2 regions of the Nonomuraea monospora genome follow, and region 2 is predicted to be linked to the other one. Evidence: predicted binding sites of a transcription regulator. Region 2 holds the regulator's gene; the other holds the start of a gene.
What was found. The regulator HrcA, encoded in region 2, represses chaperone genes, less so after heat shock. The targets are predictions, from matches to a motif close to TTGGCACTCTCNNNNNGAGAGTGCCAA.
Positions count from the first base shown of each region.

Region 1: a site for HrcA is predicted at 8,992-9,018, ahead of groES (co-chaperone GroES). Genes of this name have one in related genera too.

Region 1 covers NZ_BAAAQX010000050.1:36,210-50,847, reverse strand. Annotated here, with positions in the region: gene alr (alanine racemase) at 1-342, shown strand, start outside; gene ABD331_RS53875 (alpha/beta fold hydrolase) at 362-1,414, shown strand; gene tsaE (tRNA (adenosine(37)-N6)-threonylcarbamoyltransferase complex ATPase subunit type 1 TsaE) at 1,414-1,872, shown strand; gene ABD331_RS53865 (hypothetical protein) at 2,040-2,735, shown strand; gene ABD331_RS53860 (class F sortase) at 2,740-3,285, shown strand; gene tsaB (tRNA (adenosine(37)-N6)-threonylcarbamoyltransferase complex dimerization subunit type 1 TsaB) at 3,346-3,993, shown strand; gene rimI (ribosomal protein S18-alanine N-acetyltransferase) at 4,005-4,436, shown strand; gene tsaD (tRNA (adenosine(37)-N6)-threonylcarbamoyltransferase complex transferase subunit TsaD) at 4,429-5,460, shown strand; gene ABD331_RS53840 (apolipoprotein A1/A4/E domain-containing protein) at 5,491-7,362, opposite strand; gene ABD331_RS53835 (class I SAM-dependent methyltransferase) at 7,505-8,815, opposite strand; gene groES (co-chaperone GroES) at 9,108-9,419, shown strand; gene groL (chaperonin GroEL) at 9,492-11,111, shown strand; gene ABD331_RS53820 (DUF7711 family protein) at 11,666-12,262, shown strand; gene ABD331_RS53815 (sigma-70 family RNA polymerase sigma factor) at 12,534-13,169, shown strand; gene ABD331_RS53810 (hypothetical protein) at 13,166-13,486, shown strand; gene ABD331_RS53805 (DUF5319 domain-containing protein) at 13,447-13,824, opposite strand; gene ABD331_RS53800 (helix-turn-helix transcriptional regulator) at 13,864-14,638, opposite strand, start outside.
Region 2 covers NZ_BAAAQX010000002.1:546,951-561,588, reverse strand. Annotated here, with positions in the region: gene ccmA (heme ABC exporter ATP-binding protein CcmA) at 60-683, opposite strand; gene ABD331_RS05880 (hypothetical protein) at 828-1,145, shown strand; gene ABD331_RS05875 (MOSC domain-containing protein) at 1,609-2,232, shown strand; gene ABD331_RS05870 (glycoside hydrolase family 18 protein) at 2,481-3,728, opposite strand; gene ABD331_RS05865 (styrene monooxygenase/indole monooxygenase family protein) at 3,775-5,007, opposite strand; gene hemW (radical SAM family heme chaperone HemW) at 5,060-6,280, shown strand; gene ABD331_RS05855 (DUF4870 domain-containing protein) at 6,277-7,122, opposite strand; gene ABD331_RS05850 (DUF3097 domain-containing protein) at 7,119-7,928, opposite strand; gene ABD331_RS05845 (hypothetical protein) at 7,946-8,416, opposite strand; gene hrcA (heat-inducible transcriptional repressor HrcA) at 8,864-9,874, shown strand; gene dnaJ (molecular chaperone DnaJ) at 9,886-11,025, shown strand; gene ABD331_RS05830 (16S rRNA (uracil(1498)-N(3))-methyltransferase) at 11,022-11,747, shown strand; gene ABD331_RS05825 (hypothetical protein) at 11,841-12,491, opposite strand; gene ABD331_RS05820 (SigE family RNA polymerase sigma factor) at 12,488-13,000, opposite strand; gene ABD331_RS05815 (histidine triad nucleotide-binding protein) at 13,278-13,622, shown strand; gene ABD331_RS05810 (PhoH family protein) at 13,729-14,638, shown strand, end outside.

The sequences.
Region 1 (14,638 bases), on a different contig from region 2:
TACATCACGGGGCACGAGACCACGCTTGGACTGGTTCCTCTCGGGTACGCGGACGGAATCCTCCGGCACGCGACGGGGCGGGCCGAGGTTCTGGCGGGAGGCCGGCGCAGGCTGATCGCCGGACGGGTGTGCATGGACCAGTTCATGATCGACATGGGCGACGACCCGCTGTCGGCAGGCGAGGAGGTCGTGCTGTTCGGGCCGGGCGACGGGGGCGAGCCGACCGCTCAGGAATGGGCGGATACCCTCGGCACGATCACGCATGAGATCGTGACCAGGATCGGCTCCCGCGTGCCGCGCGTACACGTAAACGTGTCGAAGGGCACTTCGCGGCGGGCATGAGCGGAGAAGGATCGGGGACATGACGACGACGACAACACGGCGCAGGGTAGGGATCGCCGGCGCGCTCGTCGGTGCGGCTTCCGCCGGTGTCGCGGCGGCGGCACTGGCCAAGCGTTACGCGGTCGGCCGCATCCGGCTGCGCCCCGACACCGAGGCGAGCGAGCCGTTCGGCGAGCTGCGGGGCAGGGAGCGCACGCTCGTCACCTCCGACGGCTACGCGCTGCACGTCGAGATCGACGGCCCCGAGGACGCGCCGCTGACCGTCGTCTTCTGCCACGGCTACTGCCTCAACCTGGAGTCCTGGCACTACCAGCGCAAGGACCTGCGGGAGAACTACCGGATCGTGCTGTGGGACCAGCGCTCCCACGGCCGCTCCCAGCGCGCCGAGGCCGACGACTGCACGATCGACCGGCTCGGCGACGACCTGGCCGAGGTGATCGAGGAGTTCGTGCCCGGCCCGTGCGCGCTGGTCGGCCACTCGATGGGCGGCATGACGATCATGGCGCTGGCCGACCGCCACCCCGAGCTGTTCGGCGACAAGATCCGTGCGGCGGCGCTCATCGCCACCTCGGCGGGCAAGCTGGCCGAGCTGACGCTGGGCCTGCCCGCGATGCTGTCCAAGGTCGTGCACAAGATGGCGCCGGGCACGGTGTCGATGCTCGGCAAGCGCGGCACGTGGGTCGACCGCACCCGCCACGCGGGCAGCGACATCGCCTTCCTGATCACCCGCCTGTTCGGCTTCGGCGACTCGAAGAACGTCAGCCCGACCCTGGTCGACTTCGCCGAGTCGATGATCAGGGCGACCCCGACCGAGGTGGTCGCCAACTTCTACCCGGCGCTGATGAACCACGACAAGCTCTCCGCCCTGCACGTGCTCGACCCGGTGCCCACCGCGATCCTCGTCGGCGACCGCGACTGGCTGACGCCGCCCGACCACAGCAAGGCGATCGCGGGCGCGCTGCCGAAGGCGCAGCTCACCGAGGTGCCCGAGACCTCGCACCTGATCCAGATGGAGCGCCCGGGCATCGTCAACGACGCGCTGCGCGACCTGTTGAAGAGAGTGGAGATCTAGTGCGGCTCGCGACCCCCGACGACATGCGGGCCTACGGCGCTCGCCTGGCAGCCCACCTGCGCCCCGGCGACCTGCTGGTGCTGTCGGGCCCGCTCGGCGCCGGCAAGACCACGCTCGTCCAGGGCATCGCCGAGGGGCTCAAGGTGCGCGGCCCGATCACCTCGCCCACGTTCGTGATCGCCCGGGTGCACCCGTCGCTGCGCCAGGGGCCGCCGCTGGTGCACGTGGACGCGTACCGGCTCGGCGGCGACCTCGAAGTGGACGACCTCGACCTCGACGCGTCGCTGGAGGAGTCGGTCACCGTCGTCGAATGGGGCGAGGGGCTGGTCGAAGGGCTCGCCGACGACCGGCTGGAGATCCACATCGACCGCGAGGCCGGAGACGAGGCCAGGGTCGTGACGCTGCGAGGTGTGGGCTCCAGGTGGGCCGACACGCCGTCTGATCCGCTACAAGACTGAAACCCCCGTCAAAGGCCGGTAAAGCTGGCACCCTTGACGTACCAGGCCAACGCGATAAAACATGATCGTTGGTGAGGGATTGCCCAGATTTTCTGGGTATCAGGAGGGGCGACATCCACAGAATTGGTGGATGCTGGGTTGCAAGACGGCGGAGTGGGGTGCGGCCGGTGCTCAGGGTCAGGCGTGTCGCGTACGCGGGAGCCATCGTCATGGTCGGTCTGACCGGCTGCTCGGCCTCGGCCGAGACCCCACCCACAACACCAACCCCAACACTCTCCGGTACGAACTCCCCCACGACCACCGTCACCACGACGACGACCGCCAGCCCGCAGCCCACCACGACCACGACGAGACGGACCATCTCGGTCCAGCTCAACCCCGACCGCGTCACCGCCGGTGAGACCTCCAGGGTCTGGATCCTGGCCAACTGCCCCGTGCCGACCGGCGGCCCCGCCCACACCGGCACCGCCACCTCCAGGGCGTTCATCAACGGCGTCACGCTCAACCCGGTGCCCGCCGCCTCGCTCACCCCGTCCCCGACCGCCACCACCGGCTCCCCGTGGGTGCGCGGCGAGGCGCAGGTCTCGGGAACGATCCGGCGCGGCAGCTACCGCGTGGACGTCAAGTGCGACGGCACCAACGACATGGGCAGGGCCACCCTGCGCGTGGTCGCGGCCCCGACCGAGGAGCCCACCAGCACCACCACCGTGCCCACCAGCGCGCCCAGGGCGGGCGGCGGCGGCACGTACGCGCAGGACGCCTCCGAGGAGTCGTCGATCCCGTTCGGCCCCGCCGGCGTGCTGATCGCGCTGGCCCTGGCCGGAGGCGTCGGCCTCGCGGTCAAGCGGCGCAACCGGGCATAGCGACGTGGCACGTCCAGGACGGGTGGTGCTCGCCGGCGCCATCACCGGTCTGGTGCTGGTCGCCTTCGGCAGAGGCATGCAGACCGGCACCACCACGACGCCCGCCGCCGCCGGCGTCGTGCCCGAGAGCATCGACATCCCCTCGATCGACGTCGAGGCCCAGCTCATGAAGCTCGACCTGCAGAAGAACGGCGAGGTCGAGCTGCCGCCGTACGAGAAGCCGAAGATGGCCGGCTGGTACACCGGCAGCGCGGTGCCCGGCGAGAAGGGCGCCTCGGTGATCATCGGCCACGTCGACACCAAGACCGCGCCCGCCGTGTTCTACAAGCTCAGGCAGTTACGCAAGGGCGAGACCGTCAAGGTGGAGCGCAGCGACGGCAAGGTCGTGGAGTTCAAGGTCGACTCGATCGAGCAGGTCCACAAGGACAGCTTCCCCGCGCAGCGCGTCTACGTGGAGGACGGGCTCAAGCTGGTGACGTGCGGCGGCAAGTTCGACTACGCCAAGGGCGAGTACCTCGACAACGTCATCGTGTACGCGTCCCAGGTGTGACGGCCGGAGCCTGCGCGAAGCGGCCAGGTGAGACCCGCGCGGCGGGTAGGCTAAACAGTCGTGCTGGTCCTGGCCTTTGATACCGCGACGCCCGCCGTCACCGCCGCGCTCCACGACGGGGAGCGCGTGCTCGCCGAGTCGACCACGATCGACGCCCGGCGTCACGGCGAGCTGCTCGTGCCCACCATCGAGGTCGTGCTGCGCGAGGCGGGCACGACGCTGCGCGCCGTGACGGCCATCGTGGCCGGCAGCGGCCCGGGCCCCTACACGGGGTTGCGCGTCGGGCTGATGACCGCGCAGGGCCTGGCCACCACGCTGGGCGTGCCCGCGTACGGCATCTGCACGCTCGACGCCGTCGCCTACGGCAGCAAGCTGTCCGAGCCCTTCGTCGCGGCCACCGACGCGCGCCGCAAGGAGGTCTTCTGGGCCCGCTACGCCGACCACCGCACCCGCGACGAGGGCCCCTTCGTGGACCGGCCCGCCGACGTGCCCGTGGCCGGGCTGCCGGTCGTCGGCGCGGGCGCGCGGCTCTACCCCGACCTGCTCGGCGACGGCGGCGACGTGCCGCCCTACCCGTACGCGGGCGCCCTGGCCGCCCTGGCGGCCGAACGGCTCGCCGAGGGGGTCACGCTCGGCCCGCCACGCCCCATCTACCTGCGCAGACCCGACGCGGTGGTGCCGGGCGCGCCCAAGCGGGTGACGGCGTGAAGCTGCGCCCGATGACCGAGGCCGACCTGCCCGCGGTCATGGCGATCGAACGGGCCACGTTCCCGCTCGACGCGTGGAGCGAGGGCATGATGCGCGGCGAATTGGCCGAGATGCCCCGCACCCGCCACTACGTGGTGGTCCTGGTCGACGACGAGATCGTCGCCTACGCGGGCCTGGCAGCCGCCGGCGACCAGGCCGACGTGCAGACCATCGCGGTGCTCGACAAGCACCAGGGCACCGGGCTCGGCGGCGCGATGCTGACCGAGTTGCTGGCCGAGGCGGCCCGCAGAGGAGCGCGGGAGATCTTCCTGGAGGTGCGCGCCGACAACCCGCGCGCGCAGGGGGTCTACCGGCACTACGGGTTCGAGGAGATCGGCACCCGCCGCCGCTACTACGACGACGGCACCGACGCGATCATGATGAGAAGGAAGCTTGGTGACTGACGCACCCCTGGTCCTCGGCATCGAGACGTCCTGCGACGAGACCGGCATCGGCATCGTCAGGGGTCACACGCTGCTGGCCAACACGATCGCCTCCAGCATGGACGAGCACGCCAGGTACGGCGGCGTGGTGCCCGAGGTCGCCTCGCGCGCCCACCTGGAGGCCATGACGCCGACCGTGGAGGCCGCGCTGGCCCAGGCGGGGCTGAGGTTCTCCGACATCGACGCCATCGCCGTCACCGCCGGCCCGGGGCTGGCGGGCGCGCTGCTGGTGGGGGTGGCGGCGGCCAAGTCGTACGCGCTCGGCCTCGGCGTGCCCCTCTACGGCGTCAACCACCTGGCCGCCCACGTCGCCGTTGACCAGCTCGAACACGGGCCGCTGCCCAAGCCGTGCATCGCCATGCTGGTCTCGGGCGGCCACTCCTCGCTGCTGCTCGTGCCCGACGTGGCCGGCGACGTCATCTCGCTCGGCTCCACGGTGGACGACGCGGCGGGCGAGGCGTTCGACAAGGTCGCGCGCGTGCTGGGCCTGCCGTTCCCCGGCGGCCCGCACATCGACAGGGCCGCCCGCGAGGGATCGGGATCGGCGATCGCGTTCCCGCGCGGCAAGCTTGACGACGGCACGCTCGACTTCTCCTTCTCCGGGCTCAAGACGGCCGTCGCGCGCTGGGTCGAGGCGCGCGAGGCGGCGGGCGAGTCCGTCCACGTGCCCGACGTGGCCGCCTCCTTCCAGGAGGCCGTGGTGGACGTGCTGACCCGCAAGGCGCTGCAGGCCTGCCGCAAGTACGACGTGCACGACCTGCTGATCGGCGGCGGGGTGGCGGCCAACTCGCGGCTGCGGGCGCTGGCCCAGGAGCGCTGCGACGCGGCCGGGGTGCGGCTGCGGGTGCCGAGGCCGGGCCTGTGCACCGACAACGGGGCCATGGTGGCCGCGCTCGGCTCCGATCTGGTGGCCGCCGGGGTGACGCCCTCGACGCTGGAGATCCCCGCCGACTCGTCGCTGCCCATCACGACCGTGCACGTGTGAGGGCGCGGGGCCGCCGGCCCCGCGCAGTCCTCAGTCCTTCGACCTGGTGGGGCGCAGGAGGGCCTCGGCCAGCGCCAGCATGGTCTCCTCCAGCGCGTCGAGCCGCTTGGTCAGGTCGGCGGCGGCCGGCCGCACGACGCCCGACACCGCGTCGGCCATCTCGTCGCTGTCGGGGCGGGCCTTGACCAGCTCGGTGAGCGCGTCGGTGGCGGCGGTCAGCCGGTCGGCCTGCTCGCCCACGTGCGACTGGAGCAGCTCGCCCACCCGCTCGGGGATGGCCAGGTCGGCGGGCAGGCGGCTCACGGACGCGGTGACGGCCTCGATGCGCTCGTCGACCGACTCCAGGTGCTCGCCCGCCTGCTCGGCGCGGGCGGTCAGCCCGTTGAGGTGGGTGTCGAGGCCGTGGAAGCGGTTGTCGAGGCCGCCGAAGTGGCCGTCGATGGTGTCGAAGCGGGTGCTCATGTGCTCCTCGGCCTCGACCAGCCGCTCGTCGATGGCGTCCATCTGGTTGTCGAGCTTGTTGAAGCGGCCCTCGCTGCGGGTGGCCAGCTCGGCGGCGTGCTGGTCGGTGACGGCCATCCGCTCGTCGAGCGAGGAGAAGCGGGCGTCGATGCGGACGTCGAGGGCGTCGAAGCGGTCGTCGTGGCGGCCGAGGTGGCCGTCGAGGGTGCCCAGCCGCTTGTCGACCGCGCCGAGCTGGCCGTCCATGGAGACGAGCCGCTTGTCGACGCCGCTCATGCGGCCGTCGAGGCCGTCGATCCTGGTGTCGATGTCGGCCAGGCACTCGTCGGCGGACTCCAGCCTGCCGTCGAACCCGGTGAGCCGGGAGTCGAGCGCCGTCAGCTTGCCCTCGGCCCTGTCGAGGCAGGCGTCCACGCCGCTGAGCCGGGCCGTCAGGCGCTGCTCGCTCTCGCCGAGCTGCACGGCCAGGTGCTGGTCGGCCTCGTCGAGCCGGGTGGTCAGACGCTGCTCGACGTCGGCCAGGCGGCCGGTGAGCGTCTCGTCGGCCTCCTTGAGCCGGCTCACCAGGCGCTCGTCGGCCTCCAGAAGGGCCGTGGCGAGCCGCTGGTCGGTCTCGTCGAGCCGGGTGCCGAGGCGCCTGTCGGTGTCGTCCAGGCGGGCGCTCAGCCGCTCGTCGGTCTCGTCGAGGCGGACGGTCAGCCGCTGGCCGGTGTCGTCGAGCCGGGCGGTGAGGCGCTGGTCGGTCTCGTCGAGGCGGGCGGTCGTGCGCTGCTCGGCGGCCTCGACCTTGGCGGTGAGCTGCTCGGCAGTGCCCGCGACGCTCTCCGACAGGTCGCTGACGACGTCCTCGACGCGGTCGGTGCGGGCGGCCAGCTCGGCCATCGACTTGTCGAGCCGCGTGAAGCGGCTGGCGGCGGCCTCCATGCTGGTGTTGAGGCCGGCGAGCTGGGCCGCGAAGCCGGACATGCCCTTGGTGATGCCGTCGGTGGTGTCGAGCACCGACTGCAGGCGCTTGAGCGCCTCATCCACGCTCTCGCCCACCGTGCCCAGGTCGGCCCACAGGCTCGGCAGCTCCGCCACGGGCGTCACCCGGGCGTCCACGTGGCCCACCTTCTCGCCCACGGCGTCGACGTGGTCGCGCACCGCCTCCACGTGCTGCGCCAGGCCCTCCGCCCACATCGGCGGCTTGGCGGACATCTCGTCGAGCCGCCCGCTGACCGTCTCCAGCGTGCCGCTGAGACCGCCCAGCTCGCGCTCGCGCACCTCGCGCAGCAGCCACTCCATGCCTTCGAGCCGCTGGCGGATCTCGTCGAGCACGGCGCCCTGGGTGCGTTGCTCGTAGACATGGTCCTGAGCGGCACGGGCCAGCAGGTCTCGCATCCTCTTGGGGACGGCGTCGTAGCCGTTAGGAAGAAGGGCGGCGTGGTTGGAATGGTCCACCGAAAGCTCCTTCGCTCGCCGACGGTCTGCCGCGCAGCGGTGGGATAGGTCCGGTTTATCGATGAAGGGTGAGAGCGCGGTCAACCGCAATAGGGCGGAGAACTCCTCGCCCGGCCCACCTTAGCCTTTCGATCAAGGTCCGTCAGGGGTGAATTGAAAGATCGCGGTTAACGTACGGATGACCGGGATCGGTGATTCGGGCAGGTGGGGAGGCCTTGCACAGGATTATCGAGGGTTTGTCGGCAATTCTGGTGAGCATGATCACCATGGAATTGTCGCCTTTGAGGCGCAAATCGGTGCGGAGGCGTTCGATGTCCACGGCGGAGCCGCGCTTTTTGATGGTGACATTGCCGATTTGTCGCTCGCGGAGGGTGGCGCGGAGCTTTTTCAGGGAAAAAGGCATGATGTCCTCCACCTCGTACGCGGCCGCCCAGGGAGTGTCCACCAGGGCGTCGGACGTGATGTAGGCGATCATCGGGTCGAGCAGCCTGCCATCCACCAGCTCGGCCACCTCGCCCACGAGGTGCGCGCGGACGGCGGCCCCGTCCGGCTCGTAGACGTAGCGGCCCGGCGCGCCCGCCTCGGCCTGGACGCCGGTCGCCGCCAGCGTGTGGCCGCCGGGCAGCAGCGTCGCCCGCCTGCCGCCGCCGGCCCCGGTCCACAGGGTGGCCTCCTTGACCTCGCCCTTGAACGACACCCACTCGGCCTCCGCGCCCTCGGGGATGAACTCGTACGGGATGCCCGGGGCGACCTTGAGGCAGGCCAGGCGTGCGCGGGCCAGCAGGCCGAGCACCACCGGCCAGGGCGGGGAGTAGGCCATGGGGTCGAACGTCCTGCCCCTGCCCGTCCGCCTGGCGGGGTCGGCGAACAGCACGTCGTGGTCCTCGGGGGTGACGTCCGCCGCGTCCGCCACGCTCACCGTCACCCGGGCGGACAGGCCGAACGCCTCCGCGTTGGCCCTGGCCACGGCCACGGTCAGGGGGTCGGTGTCCACGGCGGTCACGGTGCAGCCGGCGCGGGCCAGGGCGAGCAGGTCGCCGCCTACGCCACAACAGGCATCCACCACCCGGGGCGCTCCTGCGCTGTGCGGGGCGGGCTGGGGCGCGTTCGTGTCGTGCTGGGCGGGCCGGGGTCTGGCTGTGCCGTGCAGGGGTGTGGCTGTGCCGTGCAGGGTGAGCAGGCGATGGGCGCGGTGGGTGGCGACCTCCGCTCTCGTGGACTGCTCCAGGCCGTGCGGCGTGAAGAACATCCGCCCGGCGTCCGCGCCGAACTTGGCCCTGGCCCGCTGCCTGAGCCCCGCCTGGGTGAGGGCGGCGGAGGTGAGCGCCGCGTCGTACGTCCTGCGCAGGGCGGTGGCGGCGGCGACCGGGTCGGCGCCCGCCAGCTCCCCGGCCTCCGCCAGCGCACGCCCGCCGCGCGGGGTCAGCAACTCGGTGAAGGCGTCGAGGTCCACGTCACAAGACGTTAGCGCCACGCCGGGGGCGGGCATGCTCCAGGGCGGCGCGGCGGCGGCGGGGACACCCTCGCACGTGGAAGACTGGGGTGCGGAGGGGCGCCGCGACGGGGTCTGATCGCTCTCAGCAGACACGCTCGTGTTGACTGTCAAGCCCCTCTTGCATATGTTTCCTGTTGGCACTCTCCCCTTGAGAGTGCCAACGTGCGACGAGGCAGGTCTGACACCCGCGACGGCAGGCCCAGCTGGTCGCCTCTTCTAGATCATTCAAATCTGAAGGGGAGGTCCGATCGTGACGACCGCCACCAAGGTTCCCGTTAAGCCGCTCGGCGACCGCATTGTGGTCCAGCCGCTTGAGGCCGAGCAGACCACCGCTTCCGGCCTGGTCATCCCTGACACCGCCAAGGAGAAGCCGCAGGAGGGCAAGGTCCTCGCGGTGGGCCCGGGCAACTGGGATGAGGACGGCGACAAGCGGATTCCGCTCGACGTCTCCGAGGGCGACATCGTCCTCTACAGCAAGTACGGCGGCACCGAGGTCAAGTACGGCGGCGAGGAGTACCTCGTGCTCTCCGCCCGCGACGTTCTCGCGATCATCGAGAAGTAAGCCGGTTGTGTCGAGCCCCGGGCGCTCTTGAGGGCACCCGGGGCTTTCGACGCCAGGAGAGGACTTTCAGCAATGGCGAAGATCCTGGAGTTCGACGAGAACGCCCGCCGCGCTCTCGAGCGTGGCGTGAACGCCCTCGCGGACGCCGTGAAGGTTACCCTCGGCCCGCGTGGCCGCAACGTCGTCATCGACAAGAAGTTCGGTGCTCCGACGATCACGAACGACGGTGTGACCATCGCTCGTGAGATCGAGCTGGAGGAGCGTTACGAGAACCTCGGCGCCCAGCTCGCCAAGGAAGTTGCCACCAAGACCAACGACATCGCGGGTGACGGCACCACCACCGCGACCGTCCTGGCCCAGGCCATGGTCCGCGAGGGCCTGCGCAACGTGGCCGCCGGCGCCTCGCCGCTGTCGCTCAAGCGCGGCATCGACAAGGCCGCCAAGGCCGTCAGCGACAAGCTGCTGGCCAGCGCCCGCGAGGTCGGCGACAAGAAGGAGATCGCCAACGTCGCGACGATCTCCGCGCAGGACGCCCAGATCGGCGGCCTGATCGCCGAGGCGTTCGACAAGGTGGGCAAGGACGGTGTCCTCACCGTCGAAGAGTCCAACGCCATGGGCATGGAGCTCGAGTTCACCGAGGGCATGCAGTTCGACAAGGGTTACCTGTCGGCCTACATGGTGACCGACCCCGAGCGGATGGAGTCCGTCCTCGAGGACGCCTACATCCTGCTCACCCAGGGCAAGATCTCCTCCATCGCGGACTTCCTGCCGCTGCTGGAGAAGATCGCCCAGACGAAGAAGCCGCTCCTCGTGGTCGCCGAGGACGTCGAGGGCGAGGCCCTGGCCGTCCTGGTCACCAACAAGATCCGCGGCACCTTCACCTCCGTGGCCGTCAAGGCCCCGGGCTTCGGCGACCGCCGCAAGGCGATGCTGCAGGACATGGCCATCCTCACCGGCGGCCAGGTCGTCAGCGAGGAGGTCGGCCTCAAGCTGGAGCACGTCGGTCTCGAAGTGCTCGGCTCGGCCCGCCGCGTCGTCGTCACCAAGGACGCCACGACCATCGTCGACGGCGCCGGTGACGCGCAGGCCATCGAGGACCGCGTCAAGGAGATCAAGATTGCCATCGAGCAGTCCGACTCCGACTGGGACCGCGAGAAGCTGCAGGAGCGCCTGGCCAAGCTCGCCGGCGGTGTGTGCGTGCTGCGCGTCGGCGCCGCCACCGAGGTGGAGCTGAAGGAGAAGAAGCACCGCCTCGAGGACGCGATCTCCGCGACGCGCGCCGCCATCGAGGAGGGCATCGTCTCCGGCGGTGGCTCCGCGCTCATCCACATCTCGAAGGAACTCGACGACCTCGACCTCACGGGCGACGAGGCCACCGGCGTCGGCATCGTCCGCCGCGCGCTGGTCGAGCCGGCCCGCTGGATCGCCGAGAACGCCGGCCTCGAGGGCTACGTGGTGACGCACAAGGTGGCCGAGCTGGAGGCCGGTCACGGTCTCAACGCCGCCACCGGCGAGTACGTGAACCTGCTCGACCAGGGCGTCATCGACCCGGTCAAGGTCACGCGCTCGGCCGTGCAGAACGCGGCTTCGATCGCGGGCATGCTGCTCACCACCGAGGCGCTCGTGGTGGACAAGCCCGAGGAGGAGGCCCCGGCCGCCGGCCAGGGTCACGGTCACGGCCACGGCCACTGATCGCGCTGCCTTCCGCTCCGTCTTACGGCCCGCACCCTTCTTGGGGGGTGCGGGCCGTACGGCTTTCCGGGGGTGGGCGCGGGGTTTCCGGCGCGGGCGACCCCGCAAGGGGCACCGGCCCGCGGCGGCGACCCGCGCGGGGTGTGAGCGCGTGCGGTGGTGCGTGCGGCATGCGCGCTCGCAGGGTGCGGGCGCTCCCGCCGCGTGTGCCCGTCCGGAGGCGCGGTGGCGCGTGCTCGCGCGGTGGCGCGGTGGCGCGTGCTCGTGCTGTGGCGCGGTGCGTGCCGTGCCGCTTGCTCGTGCGGTGGCGTGCGGCCGTGTGGTGATGCGGGCGGTTGCGTGTGCGCCGTTGCGGTGATGCGTGCGGTGGGTGCGCTCCTGCAGCGGCGTGCGCCCAAGCGGTGGCGCGTGCGCTCCTGCGGCGTGCTCATGCGGAGGTGCGCGGTGGCGCGTGCTCGTGCGGGGGTGCGTGCCGTGCCGCTTGCTCGTGCGGGCGGGGTCGCGTGGGGGGTCTGGTGGGGGCGGCCTACGCTGGGCTCGGGAGGCGGTGGTGCATGCGGTACGCGCGGGCGGTGGAGCGGCTGAGGATGCTGGCCGAGGGGTGCGAGCAGACCCGGCGGCTGCCGGCCGAGGAGCCGTTCCTGCGCGAGGCGTACGTGTTCGGCGCACTGACCGAGGGGGCCGACCCGATCGGGGAGATCGAGGTGGCGTTCGTGCTGAACCTGCCGCCGCAGGAGGCGGCGTGGGGGACGCATCCGCCCGGCACGGCCTGGCTGGTGGACTTCCTGCGGCTGGACGAGGGCGGCGTCGCCTACTGGTGGCGTTCGTTCAGGGAGCCGGTGGCCAACCACCACATCAGGGAGCCGGTCCGGTTCTGGTCGCTGGACGGGATCGACAAGGGCGTGCTGGAGGCGCTGAGGGAGCGCCGGTTCGGGGCGCTGCGCGACGCTGGGGCTCCTGGAGGGCCGGGGCCGGTGGCGCCGGTGGCGGAGGAGCTGGAGGCGGCCCTGGAGCATCTCAGGGCGGTGCACGGGGCGTACTGGGACCGGCAGTGGCGGCGGGAGCATCGGGGGCTGCGGCGGTATCCGGAGCACCATCTGTGGGAGGCCGTGCGGGGGTATCTGGAGCTGCTCGGCCTGCGGGACGAATGAAGCGTCGGGTGATCTGAGGGCTGCTGACGGCATGTCCGGTGGTGGGCGGGATGGGGGAAGTGGGGGAAAAGGTGGATTATTGGAGTAAACCGAGAGTGTGCGTTAAGCGTCTGCGGTCTGACAAATGTCGTGCATTCCGGCTTATCGTCTGAAACATTATGTCAGTATTAAGGCTTAGTGTGGTCGGTTGATTACTGCTCGTTATCGTCGCTTCAATGTGACCAATCCGTAGCCGTTCGCTATGACGACAGGCCGGATCAGTGCGGGCATCATGCCTATCGTGAGCGAGGGAAGCGTCGCCGACGCCAAAATTGGGGTAAGGCTCGCGTCGAGACTTCCGGCACGGACGGATGACTCCGACCTTAGGGAACTGACGAGCCTCGCCGTGCAGGGAGATCGCAGTGCGATCGAATCCCTGCTCGGTGAGTTGCGTCCGATGGTGGTGCGGTATTGCCGCGCCAGGCTGGGCAGGGTTTCAGGGCAATATCACATTGCCGATGACGTAGCCCAGGAGGTGTGCATCGCGGTGTTGTCCGCGCTGCCGCGGTACCGCGACATGGGGCGGCCTTTCGCGTCCTTCGTGTTCGGGATCGCCTCGCACAAGGTGGCCGACGCGCTGCGGAGCTCGGTGCGCTCCGCCGTGCCGACCCAGGATCTGCCCGACGGGCCCGACGACGGCCCGGGGCCCGAGGAGACGGTGGTCCGCTACATCGAGGTGGAGCACGCCCGCCGGCTGCTGGCCAGGCTGCCCGACAACCAGCGCGAGTTGCTGCTGTTGCGGGTGGTGTCGGGGTTGTCGGCCGAGGAGACCGGTAATGTACTCGGTATGTCACCGGGTGCGGTCCGCGTCGCCCAGCATCGGGCGCTGGCGAGATTGAGGCAGATGGCCGAGCTGGAGTCGGCTTGACGCCTGAGGAGGAGACCGACGCGCTGCTCGACGCGCTCGGTCGTGGAGAGACGCCCGACTCAGGCGATCCGGCGGCGCGCCTGCTCGCCGCGCTGCTCGACGACGTCGATCAGCGACGCCCCTTCGAGCCGATGACGCCATCCGAGGTCGATCAGCGACGCCCCAGCGCGCCCATGACGCCGTCCGAGGTCGATCAGCGACGCCCCAGCGCGCCCATGACGCCGTCCGAGATTGATCAGCGACGTCCCGTCGCGCCGATGACGCCGTCCGAGGTCGATCAGCGGCGCTCCTCCGTGTCGATGACGCCGTCCACGTAGCCGCGGGCGTAGTCCCAGCTCACGTAGTCGGCGGGGTCGGGGTGGAAGGCCGGCTCGTGCACCTGCGGCTGGCCCTTCTCGATCATCTGTTTGAGGTTGCCGCGCAGCAGCTCCCAGTCGAAGAAGTGCTGCTCGCCGCATTCCGGGCAGTCGAGCACGAGGCCCAGCACCCCCTGCGGTTCGAGCAGGGAGCGGAAGACCTCGACGTCGGCGAGGTCGGTGATGGCCTCGTCGCGCTCGGCCGCGGTGAGTGGCTCGGCGTCGTCGAGCGCGCCCATCGCCGAGGACGGGTCGTTCGGGTCGTCCGCGAACGGATCGCGGGGGACGTCTTCCAGCACCTTCCCACCATATGACCGAAGCGGCCCGCGCGGTGGGGTTTACCTCAGCCATCCGCGCCGGGCGGCTTCCACGCCTGCGTGAAAGCGGGATTGAGCGCCCAACTCGGTCATGGCGTCGGCGAATCTCGCCCGGACCGTGCGTACCGAGACGCCGAGCTGGCGGGCGATGGAGTCGTCGCACATGCCCTGCGCGGCCAGCCGCAGCACCTGGACCACGCCGTCGCTCCTGTGCCCCCAGGGCAGGGGCATGGCGCGGGCCCACAGCTCCTGGAAGAGCGAGGTGAGCATGCCCACCACGACGGAGGTGCGGACGAGGTAGAAGTTGTAGGCGTGGTCGGGCAGGTTGCCGCCCCAGTGGGCTGGCAACCCCGCCATGTCGGGGCCGGCGGCCATGAACCAGCTCGGCACGCGGTCGAGCGTGCGCACCTCGCCGCCCGCGTCGAGGAGGCGGGTGAGCTGGTCGCGGACGCCGGGGAGCACGAGGGTGGAAACGGGAATGATCGCCTGAACTGTCAGCAAATTCCGTTTTTGCGCATCAATCCAAGGATCCGCAAATTTCCGGGCAAAATCTGTCATGGTGCGATCGTCGGGAACTGCCGTGAGTAAAGGCATTGGTGACGTTTGACATTGTACGGCGATGCCCACCACGCTCTCGTAGAGGATGTCCGCCCCGCTCGCCATCTCCACCGTGAAAGGCCCGCTGCGATAGTCGCGCCCGGCGTCGTAGTCGCGGATCAGCCCGCGGATCGAGCCGAGTGCCGAGTCGATCCTGCGGCTCTCCTCCGCCAGCCGGTCGAGCCGCTCGGCGATCAGC
Region 2 (14,638 bases):
CCGACTCCCCGGCGACCCGGTCATGCGATCACTTAGACGCCGGCTTTCTGGCGACCAGATCATGCGATCACCCCGGACGGGGCGACCTGGCGGCCGATGGCGGCCAGGCCCTGGTCGTGGGTGGCCATCACGACGGTGCCGCCCTCGTCCGCGTACTCGTCGAGCAGGTCCGCCAGATCGGCGCGGAAGTCCTTGTCCAGGCCACGCTCCGGCTCGTCGAGCAGGAGCAGCGTGCTCGGCCGCAGCAGCGTGGCGGCCAGGGACAGCCGCTGCCGCTGCCCGGTGGACAGGTTCAGCGGCGGCGCGTCGGCCCGCTCCTCCAGCGCGAACAGCTCCAGCGCCGCGTCCACCGTCATCCGGGCCTGGGCGTGCACGGCGCCCATCAGCTCCAGATGCTCGCGCGCCGTGAGCCCCGGATACCAGGCGGGCTCGTCACCCAGCAACGCGACACGACCCCAGAACCCGGCGTCATCGGCCGGCGGCTGCCCGAACACGCGAACCTCGCCCGAGGTGGCGGGCTGCAACCCAGCCAGACACCGCAACAGAGTGGACTTCCCGGAACCGTTCGGACCCACCACGGCCACGATCTCACCCGGCTCCACGGTCAGGTCCAGGTCACGGAGCACGGGATTGCCACCGAGCTCCACGGTGAGGGCGTCAACGCTGACGATCGAGTCGTACACCGTTCGAGCGTATCCACCACCCCCGCGAACCGCGCACCCCGGCAGATTCCCGCTCTGCGACGCTACAAGCCCTACAGCACAAGGGATTCTGTCGGTGCCACCGTCTACCTTCATAACCGAACACCTGTGCGACTGGAGGGTGACGTGATTGCTTCTGAGCGATTCGAGCGTGCCGCGGTGCTGGGGGTGGCTGTGGCCGAGGAGACTCGGCGGTTGCTGAGCCGCCACTTGGAGGACCGGGAGGAGGACGCCGACGGCACGGTCCTGGTGGACGTGCCGTACCCCGACGCGGCCGTCGTCGCGACGCTGCTCGACGTGGCGGCCGAGTGTTTCGGCGAGCGCGGCAGCTCCGTCGAGGAGACGCGGCAGGCGGCGTTGGAGACGTTGTTACAGCTTGCGGGCTTCGACGAGGAGTCGCAGCTCAACCGGGCTGCGCCCAGCCGTGACGATGGGCGCAGGTGACTGCCTGGGCTCGGTCTTGGAGGTGTGCCCTGGCGATGAGGCTGCTGAGGTGAGGCGCCTGGGCTGGGGCGAGCGCCTAGGTATGGCCTGCGCCGGCACCTGGTCCTGCGCTCGCGCCGCCTGAGCGCGCGTTCTGACGGCCCACGCCCATGCCCGCGCCTTGGGTGTAGGCCTGCCGCTGGAACCCGCTCTGCGCCGCCTGAGCGCGCGTCCCAGCGAGCCATGCCTGCGGCCTGGGGCAGCGCCGAGCTCCGGGTGCGAGCCTGCCCTGCCTGAGCGCGCGTCCCGGCGGCCCGCGCCCGTGGCCGCACCCAGACCGGGGCGGGCGCGTGGTGTGAGCCCGTGCCCGCGCCTGGGGCGGAGGCGGCGTCGAGGGGTCGATCTCGATTCTGGGGAGGAGAGCGCGGGCACTGACGAAATATCGGTTCGCCGAGGACAGGAGGCTTCGATTACCGTCCCCATCATGCGCATTCTCTCCGTGAACGTGGGCATGTCGAGCGACGCCGCATGGGCGGGGAGCCTGGGGCGGACGGCGATCGACAAGCGGGCGGTCCCGCACCGGGTCGCGGTGCTGGAGAACGGGCTGGTGGGAGACGAGCGGGCCGACCAGAAGCACCACGGCTCGCCGGATCAGGCCGTCTACTCCTACGCCAGGGAGGACTACGACTGGTGGGAGCGGGAGCTCGGGAGGGAGTTGCGTGACGGCCGGTTCGGGGAGAACCTGACCACTTCGGGGATCGACGTCAACGGCGCCCTGGTCGGGGAGCGGTGGCGGGTGGGCAGCGCGCTGCTGGAGGTGACGCGGCCGAGGACGCCGTGTGCGGTGTTCCGCAACTGGATGGATGAGCGGGGGTGGCTCAAGCGGTTCACGGAGGCGGGGCGGCCGGGGGCTTACCTGCGGGTGGTCGAGCTGGGGGAGGTCGGGGCGGGGGATGAGGTGGAGATCGTCTCGCGGCCGGATGTGGGGGTGAGTGTGCTGGACTGGTTCCTGGCCCGGCATGGGGACAGGGACGCGTTGCGGCGCATTCTGGACGTGCCTGGGCATGACGCCCGATGGGATGAGATGGCGGAACGGGCCTTTGCCTGAGGGCGTCCTCCCTCAGGAAAGTCCCTGTCCGCGCACCCGCCCGCACCCCACCGTCAGGCAGCTCACTGCCGCACCACCGCCGGCGTCATGTAGCTCACCTGACGCACCAGCACTGTCACACATGCTGTGAGCCCACGTGACGGGGGCATATCGACCTACGCGGCGGGCCACCCGCACACCAACAGAGGCTCCGGATGAGGGGGATGGCCGGGCGGGCGGGTAGGAAGCGCCGCGCCCGGCCAGGTCGGTCAGCGCAGCACCGAGTACAGCGCCGAAGTCAGCGAAGCCTTGGCGTCATCCTGATCGATGGACCACATCATCGACCCGCCAAGCCCCTTGAGCCGGATGTAGGCCGCCTTCTGCACAAGCACGGCCGGATCGTCGTACGACCAGAACTCGTTCCCGTCGTACAACCACATGGCCCCACTACGCAGATCCCGATACCGCTTCCCCGGCTTGGACACCAGATCCTTGTAGTCCTCGTTCCCAGGAGCCCACTTCCCGGGCGCGGGCCCGGTGGCGGGCTTGTAGAGGCCGTCCCCGCCGCCGGTCACACCGGTCCATCCCTGCCCGTAGGCGGGCACGCCGACGACGATCTTGCGGGCGGGCGCGCCGCGGGAGAGGTAGTCGCGTACGGTCTGGTCCACGCTGTAGCGGACCGGGTTGGGGTCGCGGCGGTCGGTGAGGAGGTTGCCGTTGTGCCCGGTCTGCGGCTCCCAGGTGCCGTGCAGGTCGTACCCCTGGACGGTGGCGAAGTCGAGCTGGCGGAAGACGTCCCGTACCTCGAAGCCGGCGTCGATCTTGGCGGCGGCGGCCGGGAGGAAGGCGCTGAGCTGGGCGGAGGCGGAGTAGGCGCGCAACTGGGAGCGGAGCTCGGTCACGAAGAGCGTGAAGTTGCGCTTGTCCTCGGGACGGATGACGTTGCCTTCGGCGCCGGAGGAGCCCGGCCACTCCCAGTCGAGGTCGATGCCGTCGAAGACGCCCGCGCCGGCGCCCGGCTCCAGGCCCGGCAGGTTGCCGCGCAGCCACAGGTCGATGCAGGAACTGGCGAGCGCGGCGCGGGACTCGGGGGTGAGGACGGCGTCGGAGAAGTGCGCGGAGCCGGTCCAGCCGCCGAGCGAGATCATCACCTTCAGCCCCGGGTGCTTGGCCTTGAGCTTGCGGAGCTGGTTGAGGTTGCCGTTGAGGGCCTGTCCCGGCGCGTCGGCGACTCCGTCCACGCTCTGCTCTGCCGGTACGGGCCGCTGCCAGTCGGCCCACGGGTCGGAGGAGTAGCAGCCGCCCTGGGCGTTGACGAACCCGAACGCGTAGTTGAGGTGGGTGAGCTTGGCTGCGGCGCCGGTGACGTCCACGTCCTTGACGTGGTAGTTGCGGCCGTAGACGCCCCACTGGATGAAGTACGCGACCCGCTTGAAGCCGGTACGGGCCTCGGCCGGCACGGAGAACGCGGTGAGGCCGAGTAAGAGCGACAGTGCGATCAGGATCTTCTTCTTCACGAGCGGCTCCCGGGACGCGCACTTATATAGGAAACTTTCCTTTAAGTTAGACGCGATCGTAGAGCGGCCGCCCGTCCCCGTCAACGATCCGCGACACCGCCTCCGGGCTCGACAGCAGCGACCACGCGTACACGGGATCGGCGAACAGCCCCACCATCACGTCGGCGACGTCCTGCCTGGTCCCGGCCGCCAGCATCAGCCGCATGACGTGCTCGGCCGGCGGCTGCAGGAACATGTTCGTCCAGTGCGTGACAGGCCCGCCCACCTCCCACATGCGCGCCGCCGCGGCCCGGCAGAAGGCGGCGTCGTACGGCCCGCCGGCCGCGATCGCGTCGGCCACGATCCAGGCGCACCTGGAGCCCAGGTTCGCGCCCTGGCCGGTGAGCGGGTCGTTGGTGACGTAGGCGTCGCCGATGGCCAGCGCCATCCTCCCGCTCGGCAGCTCCGCCACCGGCCGCCGTACCGTGGGCGTGATCGCGCCCTGCAGCAGGTCGGTCGGCCCCAGCAGCTCGAACGCGTCCGGCTCCACCCGCTCGGCCAGCCGCGGCGTGTGCTCGCGGAACAGCGGGAGCAGCGCGGCCGCCACCTCGTTCCAGGGCAGCCGGGTGATCACCTCGAAGGGGCCCCCGGGAACCGCCTCGATGATGATGCCCGAGACCACCCCCTCGCGCGACACGATCGGCGCGCGGAAGATCTCGCCCACGCCGCCGGCGATGTTGAAGGAGAAGACGTCGCTGGGGCGCATGCCGTGGAAGAGCCCGGCGGCCAGCAGGCGCTGCGGCCGGTCGTACGGGGACAGCTCGGGATCGCGCGGGAACAGCTCGGCCACCGAGCGCCGCCCCGCCGCCACCACCATCAGCTCGTGCCGCCGCGACCAGCGGTCCACCTGCTCGGCGTCCGGGGCGGTGCCGGAGACGACGATCGTGCCGCCGCGTTCGGCGAAGTCGTCCATGAACGCGGGGATCAGCAGCCGGAAGTCGGTCGCGTTGTACGCCTTCCCGAAGGTCCCCGTGAACTCCAGCGGCGGGTCGCCCTTGAGCGAGAGCATGGCGTCGATCATCATCGCGCCCGGGTCGCGGTAGTGCGCGGAGCCCAGCGCCCGCTCCCTGTCCAGGGTGTGACCCGACCGGCCCACCGTGTTGGGCAGCCGCCCCTTGCGTAAGGTTTCCGCGTCGCCCTCGCAGTACAGCGTCGTCTCGACGCCGAGCTGCTGCAGCCGCAGCGCGAGGGTGAGCCCCGAGATCCCCGCTCCGACGATCCCGATCCCGTTACCTGCCATGCGCTTCCCTCCTGGATTGGAGCACTCCTGGGAGGCGGGCAAACTGGAAGGCGTGCCATCCACCCTGCCTGACGGCGATCCCGCGCCCACCTCGGGCGAGCTGCCCGCCGGCGCCCTGCGCGGCCTCGGCGAGCGCCCGTTCGGCTTCTACGTGCACGTGCCGTTCTGCGTGACGCGCTGCGGTTACTGCGACTTCAACACCTACACCGCCGCCGAGCTGGGGCCCGGCGCCTCTCACCGAGATTACGCCGACACGGTCGTCGAGGAGGTGCGCCTCGCGCGCCGCGTTCTGGGCGAGAGCGACCTGCCGGTGGAGACGGTGTTCTTCGGCGGCGGCACGCCCACCCTGCTGCCCCCGGAGGACCTGGCCAGGATCCTGGCGGCGATCGACTCCGAGTTCGGGCTGCGGCCGGGCGCCGAGGTCACCACGGAGGCCAACCCCGAGTCCGTCGACCCCTCCTACCTGGAGAAACTGCGTCACGGCGGGTTCAACAGGGTCAGCTTCGGCATGCAGAGCGCCCGCGAGCACGTGCTGCGGGTGCTCGACCGGCGGCACACGCCGGGCCGGGCCGCCGCGGCGGTCCGCGAGGCCAGGCAGGCGGGGTTCGAGCACGTCAACCTCGACCTGATCTACAGCACGCCGGGCGAGACCGACGACGACTGGCGGGCCTCGCTGGCCGCGGCGATCGAGGCCGGGCCCGACCACGTGTCGGCGTACTCGCTGATCGTCGAGGACGGCACCAGGCTGGCGGCCAGGATCCGGCGCGGCGAGCTGCCCATGCCCGACGACGACGTGGCCGCCGACCGCTACCTGATCGCCGACGAGATGCTGGCGGAGGCCGGTTTCCGCTGGTACGAGGTGTCCAACTGGGCCGTCTCCGACGAGGCGCGCTGCCGCCACAACCTGCTCTACTGGACGGGCGGCGACTGGTGGGCGGCCGGCCCCGGCGCCCACAGCCACGTCGGCGGCACCCGCTGGTGGAACGTCAAGCACCCCGCCGCCTACGCCCAGCGGCTGGCCGCCGGCGCCTCGCCCGCCCACGCCCGCGAGGTGCTCGCCCAGGACGACCGCGACGCCGAGCGGCTGATGCTGGAGCTGCGGCTCGACTCCGGCTACCCGCTGGCCGACGTGGCGCCGGACGCGCGCACCGCCGTCGCCGGCGCCCTGGCCAGGGGGCTGCTGGAGCCGGAGGCGTTCAAGCGGGGGCTGCTCGTGCTGACGCTGCAAGGGCGGTTGCTGGCGGACGCGCTGATCCGCGACCTGCTCGTCTAGGTGATCATCCTGATGGAGAACGGGTACCGGTAGGGCTCGCCCTTCTGCGCGGCCATCGCCGCCTGGATGTGGAAGATCAGCGACAGGATCCAGATGATCGGCAGCAGCGCGATGCCGATGAACACGACCGTCAGGATGCCCGAGATGAGGTAGCCGATGAACATCGTGATCTGGAAGTTGAGCGCCTCCGCCGACTGGTCCCTGACGTAGGGGGACTCGTCCTTCTTCATCAGGTAGATGATCAGCGGGCCGATCCAGGAGACCAGCAGGCCCAGGAGGTGGGACAGCATGGCCATCGTCGTGTCGTCGGTGCCGGGACGGGGGCCGAACCTGCCGGGGATGTACGGCTCGCCGCGGCCTTGGGCGTAACCGTAGCCGGGGGGCTGGTTCGGGGGCGGGGGAGGGTAGCCGCCGGGCGGGGGCGGGGCGTAACCCCCGGGCGGGGCGTAACCCCCGGGAGGCGGCGGCGGGTAGCTCCCGGGCTGGCCGTAGCTCGGCGCGGAGCCGGGCTGCTGCCCGTAGGGGGTCTGAGGGCCATAACCGGGCTGCTGGCCGTAGCCAGGCTGCGGAGTCGGCTGGCCGTAACCCGGCTGTGAGGTGGGCTGCTGACCGTAGCTCGGCTGAGAGCCATAACCCGGCTGAGAGCCGTAGCCCGGTTGAGAGCCAGAGCTCGGCTGGGAGCCGTGGTCAGGCTGGGAGCCGTAACCCGGTTGGGAGCCGGGCTGCTGGCCGTACTCCGGGTACTGCGGGCCGGAGCCCTGAGCCGGCGGGAGGTCCTCCGGGGTGACCCTGCGCGTGGCGTCGTCATCATCGGCCGGCGGCGGGGACGGGTCCTGGCTCATGGTGCCTCCGTAACGAAGTCGATCAGTTCCTCGACCCGGCCGAGCAGCTCCGGCTCCAGGTCGGTAAACGTAGAGACGGCGCCGAGAATCCGCCGCCACGCCTCGGCAGGCTCCATCCGCCAGCCCAGCGCCGCGATGACGCCTTCCTTCCACGGCACCCCCCGAGGCACGTCGGGCCAGGCGGGGATGCGCAGCACGGACGGCTTGACCGCCTGCCAGATGTCGATGAACGGGTGCCCCACCACGAGCACGTCCGGCGAGGTGATCTCGGCGGCGATCCTGCTCTCCTTGGACCCCGGTACCAGGTGGTCGACCAGCACGCCCAGCCGCCGCCCCGGCTCGGGGCCGAACTCCTCGACGATGGCGGGCAGGTCGTCCACGCCTTCCAGGTACTCGACCACGACCCCCTCGACCCGCAGGTCGTGGCCCCAGATCTTCTCCACGAGGGCGGCGTCGTGCACGCCCTCCACGTAGATCCGGCTCTGCCTGGCGACTCTGGCCCGCAGACCGTCCACGGCGATGGAGCCGGACGCGCTGCGCCTGGGCCCTGCCGGGGCCGCCGCCTCGGGGCGTACCAGGGTCACGGGCTTGCCGTCGAGCAGGAAGGCGGCGGGCGCGAGGGGGAACAGGCGGCGCTTGCCGAACCGGTCCTCCAGGGTGACGGCCTCCTTGTCGCAGGCCACCACGGCGCCGCAGAAGCCGCTGTCGGCGTCCTCCACGACGAGGTCCTGCTCGGCGGGCACTTTCGGGATCTTCCCCTTGCCCGGCCGCCGCCAATTTCCCGCCAGTACATCGCCCTCGTACACACGGGGACCGTAGCAAATCACCCGCTGACCGCAAGGCGCTTGCGCGCGGCGCTGCGCCGGACCAGGACGGTGATGGTGCCGCCGATCGCGATGAGCAGCCCCGCTCCGGGGATCAGGAACAGGGCGGCCAGCCCGCCGGTGATCCCGCCGACGGCGGAGAAGGCGTCGCGGCCGACGCCGTACCGTACGGCGGCCTGTTCCTGGTTGGTGCAGGTGAGCTGGTAGTCGCCCTTGGCAGGCGCGTTGATGACGAGGAACTGCTCCCATTCGGCGCCGCCGGCCGTCACCTTCTGGGATCCGGTGGTCTTGGCCAGCTTGGCCTGCCCGCTGATGGAGCAGTTGTAGGTGACCTGAGTGTCACTCGCGATGTACACGCCCGGCTTCTCGGCCGGGTCGACCGATACCGTGACGCTCTCCCCGGACGCGAACGTTCTGGTCGGGGCCAGGTCCGTCACGCTGGTCACCACGCCGCCGGCGAACAGGAGCACCCCGGCGATCCCGCACACCAGGAAAACGCCCCAGACCGCCGCGATCCACCAGAAACTTGGCTTTATATCTTTGGGGTTGATTCGTGGTGGAAGGCCGTATTGTCCGTACTGAGGTGGTGGGCCGAACTGGGTGGCGTCGCCGTACTGTGGTGACGGCGCCTGCCAGGGCGGCGGAGGCGGTGGCTGGGACCCCGGCTGCGGGCCGTACTGGGGAGGTCGCGGCGGACCGGGGTATGGACCCTGCCCGGGCGGCGGGCCGTACGACGGTGGCCGGGAATCGTCGGTCATATCGGCAAGTGTGAGGCCTGTCGCTTCGAAGAAGCTAGAAGCAGGATGAGGGACGCGGTGTTATCGCACCTTGTGGGCGAGAGCCGTACACTTGGCACTCGGGAACACAGAGTGCTAGACCTCGCGTTCCTGATATGGACAGAGGCAGGAGGTGAGCACGTGCTCGACGATAGGAAGCTGGCGGTGCTCCGCGCCATTGTCGAAGACTACGTGTCCACCAACGAACCGGTGGGCTCCAAGGCGCTCGCCGAGCGCCACAACCTGAAGGTCTCCCCGGCGACGGTCAGGAACGACATGGCCGCGCTGGAGGAGGAGGGCTACATCACCCAGCCGCACACCAGCGCGGGCCGCGTCCCGACGGACAAGGGCTACCGCCTGTTCGTCGACCGGCTCTCGCAGGTCAAGCCGCTGTCCGGGGCCGAGCGCAGGGCGATCGAGACGTTCCTGGCCGGCGCGGTCGACCTCGACGACGTGGTGACCCGCACGGTCCGGCTGCTCGCGCAGCTCACCAGGCAGGTGGCGGTCGTGCAGTACCCGGCGCTGACGCGGTCGACCGTCAGGCACGTCGAGCTGGTCCCGCTGAACGACCGGCGGGTCATGTTCGTGCTCATCACCAACACCGGCCGCGTCGAGCAGCGCGTGGTCGACCTGCCCGAGGCGATCGAGGACACGCGGATCGCGCACCTGCGCGCCGTGCTCAACGCCTGCCTCGACGGCTGCGGCCTGGCCAGCGTCCCCGAGCTGGTCGCCGACCTGCCCGAGCGGCTGTCCCCGGAAGACCGGCCCGCCGCGGCGACGATCCTGTCGGTGCTGCTGGAGACGCTGGTCGAGCGGCACGACGAGAAGTTCGTGTTCGCCGGCGCGGCCAACCTCGCCGGCGCCGACTTCACGACCGGCCTGCGCGACGTCCTGGAGGCGCTGGAGGAGCAGGTCGTCCTCATCCGGCTGCTCGGCGAGACTTCCGATACCCCGTCCGCGCTCACCGTGCGCATCGGCGCGGAAAACCCGTACCTGCGGGGGACATCCGTCGTCGCGACCGGATACGGTTCTGGCGACAACCAACTGGCCCGGCTCGGTGTGCTGGGGCCCACCAGGATGGACTATCCCGTGACGATGGGCGCCGTACGCGCGGTGGCACGCTACGTCAGCCAGATCCTGGCTGCATCATAAGAGGTCGATAAGTGGCAAACAGCGACTACTACGCCACCCTCGGGGTGCGCCGTGACGCAAGTCAGGATGAGATCAAGAAGGCTTACCGCCGACTCGCCCGCGAGCTGCACCCTGACGTGAACCCCGATCCTGAGACCCAGGAGCGCTTCAAGGAGATCACGCAGGCCTACGAGGTGCTGTCCGATCCGAACAAGCGCCAGATGTACGACCTGGGTGGCGACCCCTTCGGCGGCGCGGGAGCGGCGGCCGGCGCAGGCGGCTTCGGCGCGGGCTTCCCGTTCAGCGACATCATGGACGCCTTCTTCGGCACCGCGACCGGCACCAGGGGGCCCCGCTCGCGCGCCAGGAGGGGCCGCAACGCCACCATCCGGGTCGAGCTGGACCTGCGCGAGACCGCGTTCGGCACCACCCGCGAGCTGGTCGTCGACACGGCCGTGCTCTGCGAGGTGTGTCACGGGGCAGGCGCCGCGCCGGGCACCCACCCCGACACCTGCGACATGTGCAACGGGCGCGGCGAGATCTCCCAGGTCACCCGCTCGTTCCTGGGCCAGGTCATGACCTCGCGCCCGTGCCCGCAGTGTGGCGGCTTCGGCACGATCATCCGCCACCCCTGCCAGGAGTGCTCCGGCGACGGCCGCGTGCGCACCCGCCGTACCATCAAGGTCCGCATCCCCGCGGGCGTCGAGGACGGCACCCACATCCAGCTCGCCGGCGAGGGCGAGGTCGGCCCCGGCGGCGGCCCGCCCGGAGACCTGTTCCTCGAGATCGTCGAGCGCAACCACGAGATCTTCGAACGGCGCGGCGACGACCTCCACTGCACCGTCCAGATCCCGATGACGGCCGCCGCGCTCGGCACCATCCTCACGGTCGAGACGCTCGACGGCGCGGAAGAGGTGGACGTCCGCCCTGGCACGCAGTCCGGGCAGGTCATCACCATGTACGGCCGTGGCGTGCAGCGGCTCAACGAGTCCGGCAGGGGCGACCTGCTGATCCACGTCAACGTCGAGACCCCGATGCGCCTCGACACCGCGCAGGAGGACCTGCTGCGCGAGCTGGCCAAGCAGCGGGGCGAGGAGCGGCCGCCGGGCAAGTTCGCGCCTGGCCAGCAGGGCTTCTTCTCCCGGCTGCGCGACGCCTTCAACGGCCGGTGACGGTCCCGGTCTTCCTGGCTCAGGGCCTCGACGGCCCTGAGCTGACGCTCGACGGCCCCGAGGGGCGGCACGCGGCCTCCGTGCGCCGCCTGCGGCCAGGCGAGCGGGTCGATCTGACCGACGGCGCCGGCGCGGTGGCCGAGTGCGTCGTGCGCGAGACGCTGAAGGACGCACTCCGCCTGGACGTGCTGCGCCGCTACGACGTCGAGGCGCCCCGCCCCCGGCTCGTCGTCGTCCAGGGGCTGCCCAAGGGCGACAGGGGCGAGCTGGCCGTCGAGATGATGACCGAGGCGGGCGTGGACGTCATCGTCCCCTGGTCCGCCGCGCGCAGCATCACGCAGTGGAAGGGCGACAAGGTCGCCAAGGCGCTGGGGCGCTGGCGCTCCACCGCCCGCGAGGCGGGCAAGCAGGCCCGCCGCTTCCACCTGCCCGAGGTGAGCGACCTGGCCTCCACCAAGCAGGTCGAACGGCTCCTGTCGGAGGCGGCGCTGGGCCTGGTGCTGCACGAGGAGGCGGACGGGCCGCTGTCCGGCGTGCCGCTGCCCGCGGGCGGCGACATCGTGATGGTCGTGGGGCCGGAGGGCGGCGTCTCGGAGGAGGAACTGGCCGCCTTCAGCGCCGCCAAGGCGACGCCGGTGCTGCTCGGGCCGACGGTCCTGCGGACCTCGACGGCGGGGGTCGCGGCGGCGGCGGTGCTGCTCAGTCGTACGGGACGCTGGTAGGTCGCGGCGGCGGCCGTGCTGCTCAGCCGCATGGGGCGCTGGTAGACCGCTGATGGGCGGGGCCCGCTGGGGCGTGGTCCAGGGCAGAGCCCGCTAGGGCGTGGTCTGCGAGGTGTCCAGCAGCGGGCTGGCCAGCTCGGTGGGCGTCTCCGTCGCCTCGTCGGGCGCGGGACACTCCTCAGGCGGACATGCCGAGGGCTGCCCCGTCGTCGTCTCCTCCGTGGTGGGCGTGGGGGAGGGCGAGGCCTCGGGGCAGTCGGCGGGCGGCTCGGCCTGCTCGGCGAGCGGCGAGGGACACTCGGTGGGCGTCGGGCTGGGAGAGGGCGAGGGCCTGCTGGTCGACTCGGCCTTGCGGGTGGGCTTGGGCGTCGGCGGCACCGACGTCTCGGGCACCACGATGACCGGCTGAGACTGCTGCGGAGCCGGCTCCTTGGCAGGCGGCTGGTGGGAGCGCGTGGTGGAGGAGTTGGACGGGACCTCGGAAGACTGCACACCCGCGGGGGCGACGGTCTGCTCGATGATCTGAGAGCGCAGGTTGGGGATCGCCATCACGATCGCGCCGGCGACCAGGACCGCGCCGACGCCGGCGGCGCCCGCGCGCCACCAGAACAGATTACGTACGCCGCGCCGCTCGATGCGGGCACGGATGATCTCCAGTCCTTCCGGCGAGGGCACGACCGCGTCCGCCTCCGCGCGGAGCGCACGGCGCAGGAGGTCGCCGTACTCGTCGGGGGGCCGGGTCATGACATCTTCTCCAGGACCGATCGCAGGGCGGCCATGCCACGTGCGGTGTGGCTCTTGACCGCGCCCTTGCTGATGCCCATGGCGTGGGCGATCTCAGCTTCGGACAAGTCACCGTAGTAGCGTAGAACCAGTGCTTCTCTCTGTCGGGTCGGCAGGGCGCGTAACGCCTCGATCACGGCGGAGCGTTCCAGCTCGCCGATCGCGCCGTTCTCGGCGCTCGGGGCGTCAGGCAAGCCCTTGGGGGCGTACTTCTCGACGACCGCGCGGTGACGCAGCACGGACCTGGACCTGTTGACGACAGATTGACGCAGGTAGGCAAGTGCTTTGTCGGGGTCACGCAGCCTGCGCCAGGCGCCATGGATGGCGACGAACGCATCCTGCACGACTTCCTCGGCTGTTGCAATGTCGCGCACCAGCAACACAGCGAGACGCACCAATGACCGAAAGTGCGCGCTGTACAGCGCGGTAACGGCCATGTCGGCATCCCACCCGACCGGCACCGCCCCCATCGACCTGTCGGCCAGAAGGGTTTCGGTGGTCACATCAGTGGGACGCGCGGCCTTCCCAGAGGGTTTACGCTCTTCCGGTTCTTGAGGTTGCCCCGGTTCGTTAGGGTGCATTACCCAGTCGTGTCCTCGCCAGGTGGCGCTCGCCCGACCCTGAATCGTCTTTTCAGCTGAAGTGTCGCACACTCACCCTAACTGTGTGGATCTTCCCGTGCACGACACAGCTGATTACCGATTCGCAACGGACTTGCTAACAGCAGGGGGTCTGTAGGGTGATCGGGTGAGCGATTGTCTCTTCTGCAAAATCGTCGCCAACAAGTTTCCCGCCGAGATCGTTTACGAAACCGGCCGGACCCTGGCGTTCCGCGACATCAAGCCGCAGGCGCCCACCCACGTGCTCGTCATCCCGAAGGAACACCACGCCGACGCTGCCGCCCTGGCCGCCGCCGACGACGGGCTGGCCGACGAGGTGCTCAAGTCGGCCCACGAGGTGGCCGTCATCGACGGCGTGTCCGAGGACGGCTACCGCATCGTCTTCAACACCGGACCGGCCGCCGGGCAGACCGTCTTCCACGTGCACGCGCACGTGCTCGGCGGGCGCGACCTCACCTGGCCACCCGGCTGACCGGACGCGGGTGATATTGGCGAGAGCAATCGGCCTGCTCCCGGATACGATGGGCACAGAACAACTGGCGAAAGAGACCGGGAGGCATCAGGCCGCTGGCCTGCCCATGTCCGAACTACACGAATCCCGACGCACAGCACCTCCCTCGCGGACTCAAGCGAAGGTGCTGATACCGGACGAATACCCGATGGTCAGCCTCCTGGGCTCCCGCGACGAGCTGCTGCGTGTCATCGAGGGCGCCTTCAAGGCCGACATCCACGTGCGCGGCAACGAGATCACCGTCACCGGCAGCCCCGACGAGAGCGGCACCGTCGTGCGCCTCTTCGAGGAGCTCGTCGAGGTCCTGCGCAGCGGCGGCGAGCTCACTCCCGACGCGGTCGAGCGCAGCATCGCCATGCTCCGCATGACCTCCGACCGCCCCGCCGAGGTGCTGTCGCTCGACATCCTCTCCTCGCGCGGCCGGACCATCCGGCCCAAGACCGTCAACCAGAAGCGCTACGTCGACGCGATCGACCAGCACACGGTCGTGTTCGGCATCGGCCCCGCCGGCACCGGCAAGACCTACCTCGCGATGGCCAAGGCCGTGCGGGCGCTGCAGGAGAAGCGGGTCAACCGCATCATCCTGACCCGGCCTGCGGTCGAGGCGGGCGAGCGGCTCGGCTTCCTGCCCGGCACCCTGTACGAGAAGATCGACCCCTACCTGCGGCCCCTGTACGACGCGTTGCATGACATGGTCGACCCCGACTCGATCCCGAAGCTCATGGCGGCGGGGACGATCGAGGTGGCGCCGCTCGCGTACATGCGTGGCCGTACCTTGAATGACGCCTTCATCATCCTCGACGAGGCCCAGAACTCCTCGGCCGAGCAGATGAAGATGTTCCTGACCAGGCTCGGCTTCAACTCCAAGATCGTGGTGACCGGCGACGTCACGCAGGTCGACCTGCCGTCCGGCACGGTGAGCGGGCTGAGGGTGGTGCAGGAGATCCTCGACGGCATCCCCGACATCCACTTCTCCC